DNA from 2 places in the Marinobacter sp. ES-1 genome. Region 1 is predicted to be linked to the other one. Evidence: riboswitches for the same ligand, from Rfam matches in the RefSeq annotation. Region 1 holds a riboswitch; the other holds the start of a gene.
The links. A riboswitch is a leader RNA that binds a small molecule or an ion and turns the genes downstream of it on or off. The one in region 1 is predicted to bind cobalamin.

Region 1 (2,202 bases):
CCTGGCCAAACACCGCAGCGTTGGTACGGCTGGTTTCGGTAAACTCGTCGCTGCCCTCGACTTCATCCACCATCACTTCGGAGCCCAGCACCAGTTCATGAACACCGGCGGTCAGCGTGTTCTCCCAACGGGCAGAACGGGACAATGAATCGTAGATGCTCGGGTAGGCACCGAACGTTTCCTGCTCATCCCGTGCTTCCGAGAACTGGATCCGGGTACGCCAGTAATCGCTGGCCACCGCCTCAACATACAGCCCGGCCGCCCGGATCATGTAATCGGTATCGCCGTTCTCGAACTCAGTGTTACCTTCAGACTGAAAAACGGTTACACCAGCTCCGCCACCTTGCTCGAACCGGTGGCTGATCTTGGCGAGGCCGCCTGCATTGCGAAAGCCTTTGTCATCGCCACCGGCACGCAGGTTGGTTCCATCAGTATCGGAGTAAACACCGCTTGCCAGCACAGAAGTTTGTCCCGCTTTACCAGCAACGCCAACTGAGGTCTCACGGGTCTTGTGAGAACCACCCGATACTTCAGCCCACCCCTGTTGGTTCGCCTGTGGCTCCAGCGTGAAGGCCTGAACCACACCGCCGACAGCATCAGCACCATACAATGAACTCTTGGCACCACGCACCAGCTCCACACGCTCCATCAGCTCCGGTGGCAGAAACTGCCAGGGCGGGATACCAGCTGTGCCCGAGCGCAAACGAATTCCATCCAGTAGAAGAACCGTGCCGGAACTACCGGCGCCACGCAGAAACAGGCTGGTGGTTTTACCGTAACTACCATCAGACACCACATGAACACCCGGTTGAGCACGCAAAAGATCCCGGAACTCGGCCGGTTGCCGGCGCTCGATATCTGCGCGCTCAATCACCGTCACCGAAGACAAACTCTCCCCCACCGTCTTCGGCCCAAGGGTCGCAGTCACGACAATCGGATCAAGGTTTTCAGCAGGTTCGGAAGACTGGGCAGCCACAGCCAGGGGCAGGGTCAACATGGAAACGCCGGCAATTGCGGCAGGAAACTTCAGGGTATGCATCGCTTTACTCCGCCAACCGCGCGCACCCGCACGGGTTGATACTCAAGGTTCAGGCTTAAGGTTGCGGAACGGGCAGAGGGCAGGCGGGTGCGGTGTTGTGAAACGGGCCGGGATTCGCCCACCCAAGCAGCCCACCGCAACTCCGGGTGTTTTTCCAGGCCGGTCTCCGGGCTTGCAGGCAGAGCGAACTCCGGGGCAATCACCTTCCCATGCCGAAGCACAGTGGCGCATCAGATTGCCGTTAACCTGCTTACCGTTGCGGGGGCAGCATCGGATTAGCCATACAATGGCGCACCGATTTCCCGTTTCACCCGCTGCGCTTTTGCAACGGGCACCTGAAAAAAGTGGCGCAAGGCTAGCAACACCAGCCAAAGTGGTCAACGAGATCTATCAAAAGGTTGCGTGGCCCCGCACAGTTCGCACTGCTATATTCATCAGTTAACACATTCTTTTTACTGCCAGATCAGGGAGTTTTATGCAGGCCGAGCTGCTCGACATCCGCAACCACATTGCCCAGTACCCGCCGTTCGATGACATGCCGGAGGAGCTGCTCGAAAAGATCGTGGCCGGCATTGAAGTGGTGTACTTCCGGGCTGGCAGCCATATCCTGGAGCTGGGCCAGCAGAACCACTGGCTGCATTATATTCGCAGTGGTGCGGTGGAAATCTTCCGCCGCTCGGGCGAACTTTATAACCGGGTGGGCGAGGGCGAGATTTTCGGCCAGTTCGGCCTGATGATGAACAAGAAAGTACGCTTTCCCGCCAAGGCTATTGAGGACTGCCTGATCTACAAAATACCGGACGTCACTTTCCAGTATCTGTGGGAACAGGATGAAAGCTTCGCCGACTTTGTCGAGATCGAAGACCGCAGCCGGCTGCGCTCGGCCCTGTCGCGCCGGGAGAAATCCAACGAACTGATGACCGCCAAGGTCACCCGGCTGATCTCCCGGGAGCCAATCTCCGCTCCTACCACCGTGCGCCTGCAGGAAGCCGCCCGCATCATGACGGAAAACGGTGTATCTGCGCTGCTGCTGATGGATGAAGCCGGCGACCGGCCGAAACTGCAGGGCATTATTACCGACCGCGACCTGCGCACCCGGGCAGTTACCCACGCCCTGGCCTCGGAAACGCCCATCAGCGAAATCATGTCGGAAGGGCTGATCA
Region 2 (2,202 bases), on a different contig from region 1:
CCATGGTAGGCGAACCCCAGAACCTGCTGATTGCTAAAGTAGTAGGCTGGGATTTCGTCAGCTTTTTCCTGCATATGGCACCGGTAAGTATTCCGGTTCTGATTGCCGGTTTGTTTACCTGCTGGGCCCTGGAAAAACTGCGCTGGTTTGGCTACGGAGGCCGCCTGCCCAAGCCGGTTCGCCGGGTACTTGAGGAATTCGCCGAAAACGAGCGCAGCAGCCGCACCAAGTCGGACAAGGCTGCCCTGTGGATTCAGGCCGTTGCCGCGGTAATCCTGGTTCTGGGCCTGGCCTTCCATGTGGCCGAAGTTGGTCTGATCGGCCTGCTGGTGATCATTCTCATCACTTCCTTCACCGGCGTGATCGACGAGCACCAGATCGGCAAAGCCTTCCAGGAATCCCTGCCGTTCACCTCACTGCTGGTGGTGTTCTTTGCCATCGTGGCGGTGATCCACGAGCAGCACCTGTTCAAGCCTATCATCGAATACGTACTGAGCCTGCCGGAAGGCCAGCAACCGGGCATGTTCTTCATTGCCAATGGCCTGCTGTCCATGATCAGCGACAACGTGTTCGTGGCCACCGTATACATCAGCGAAGTAAAACAGGCCCTGGATGCCGGCGCCATCAGCTTTGACCATTTCCAGACCCTGGCCGTGGCCATCAACACCGGCACCAACCTGCCCAGCGTGGCCACCCCCAACGGCCAGGCCGCGTTCCTGTTCCTGCTCACCTCCGCCATCGCCCCGCTGGTACGGTTGTCCTACGGCAAGATGGTGATTATGGCCCTGCCGTACACCGTGGTGATGGGTGGCGTTGGCCTGTACATGGTGACCCACGCCTTCTGATTATTGACTGCCAATAACCGCTCCACCAGGCGCCCGTGCAGCTTTCACCGAGCTCCACGGGCGTTCTTGTATCTGCTCCTTAGTCTGTATATAGTGATCAAGTCCTTGGTTGACTACCATATATTGTGATCAAAGCGTGATCACTCAGGTAGTCGGGAATCCGGTGAGAATCCGGAACTGACGCGCAGCGGTATTGGGGAACAAGCGTGGCACAAAGACACTGGCAAGCGCCGGGAAGTCGCCACGCAAGGCCGAACCACACGGTTCACGCCCCTGAGTCCGAAGACCTGCCAGGGATAGACACTGCACCTTCGCGTTTATAAAGGTGAGCAGGCGGGTTTTGGTTTTTTTGCCACGGAATCCACGGAAGAACACGGAAAAATGAAAAGGAAAAGACTGTTCTGCCACGAAATCCACGAAAAAACACGAACAAAGATTTACTACGAAAAGAAAAAAAGCTTTTTATCTTTTCCTTTCGTGTTTTTTCGTGGATTTCGTGGCAAAAAAATCAGTAAGTCTTTTCTTTCCGTGTTCTTCCGTGGATTCCGTGGCAAAAACCTCCCCCTTCTCCCAAACGCAAAGGCTGCACCACCACGCGTACACAAGGAGAAGTTCCATGTCTGCCATCCTGTCCCCCGAGCCCCCGGCGGTTGCCGCTACAGAATCCCTTCAGGTCATCAAACGCAACGGCACCCTCGTTGGCTTTAACCCTTCCAAGATCACCGTCGCCGTTACCAAGGCCTTCCTTGCGGTGGAAGGGGACCAGGCCGCGGGTTCTGCCCGCATCAACGACGCCGTGCACCGGGTTACCGAACAGGTAGTGCAGGCCATCAGCCGTCGCCTGAAAGCGGGTGGCAAGGTGCATATTGAAGACATTCAGGACCAGGTGGAACTGGCCCTGATGCGCGCGGAAGAGCAGAAAGTGGCCCGGGCCTACGTGCTGTACCGGGAAGAACACGCCCGCAAGCGCGCCATTGAAGAACCCATGGAAGCGCACCCGCACCTGACCGTGAAAAAAGCCGACGGCAGCGTGGCGCCGCTGGACCTGGGTTTGATGAAACTGCAGGTAGAGCAGGCCGCGACCGGGCTGGACGGCATTGAGGGCGAATCCCTGGTGGAGGAAGCCCTGCGCAACCTGTACGACGGCATTGCCGAAACCGAAGTGTTGTCTGCCCTGATCATGACCGCCCGGGGCCGCATAGAACGGGAGCCGGACTACAGCGCCGTGACTGCCCGCCTGTTGCTGGAGCAACTTCGGCTGGAAGCGGCCGAGGCGCTGGACTTGCCCCGCAACCAATCCCTGACAGAGAGTTATCCACAGGCCCTGAGCGCCTTCATCCATACCGGTATCCGCTAC

Region 2: linked by a shared signal. The riboswitch ahead of Q668_RS13530 (ribonucleoside-diphosphate reductase subunit alpha) and the one ahead of Q668_RS15555 (TonB-dependent receptor plug domain-containing protein) in region 1 are both predicted to bind cobalamin.

Annotation. Positions count from the first base shown of each region.
Region 1 covers NZ_AXBV01000096.1:183,711-185,912, reverse strand. The annotation lists gene Q668_RS15555 (TonB-dependent receptor plug domain-containing protein) at 1-1,039, opposite strand, end outside; cobalamin riboswitch at 1,179-1,393, opposite strand; gene Q668_RS15550 (putative nucleotidyltransferase substrate binding domain-containing protein) at 1,515-2,202, shown strand, end outside.
Region 2 covers NZ_AXBV01000073.1:30,430-32,631, forward strand. The annotation lists gene nhaB (sodium/proton antiporter NhaB) at 1-845, shown strand, start outside; cobalamin riboswitch at 935-1,155, shown strand; gene Q668_RS13530 (ribonucleoside-diphosphate reductase subunit alpha) at 1,462-2,202, shown strand, end outside.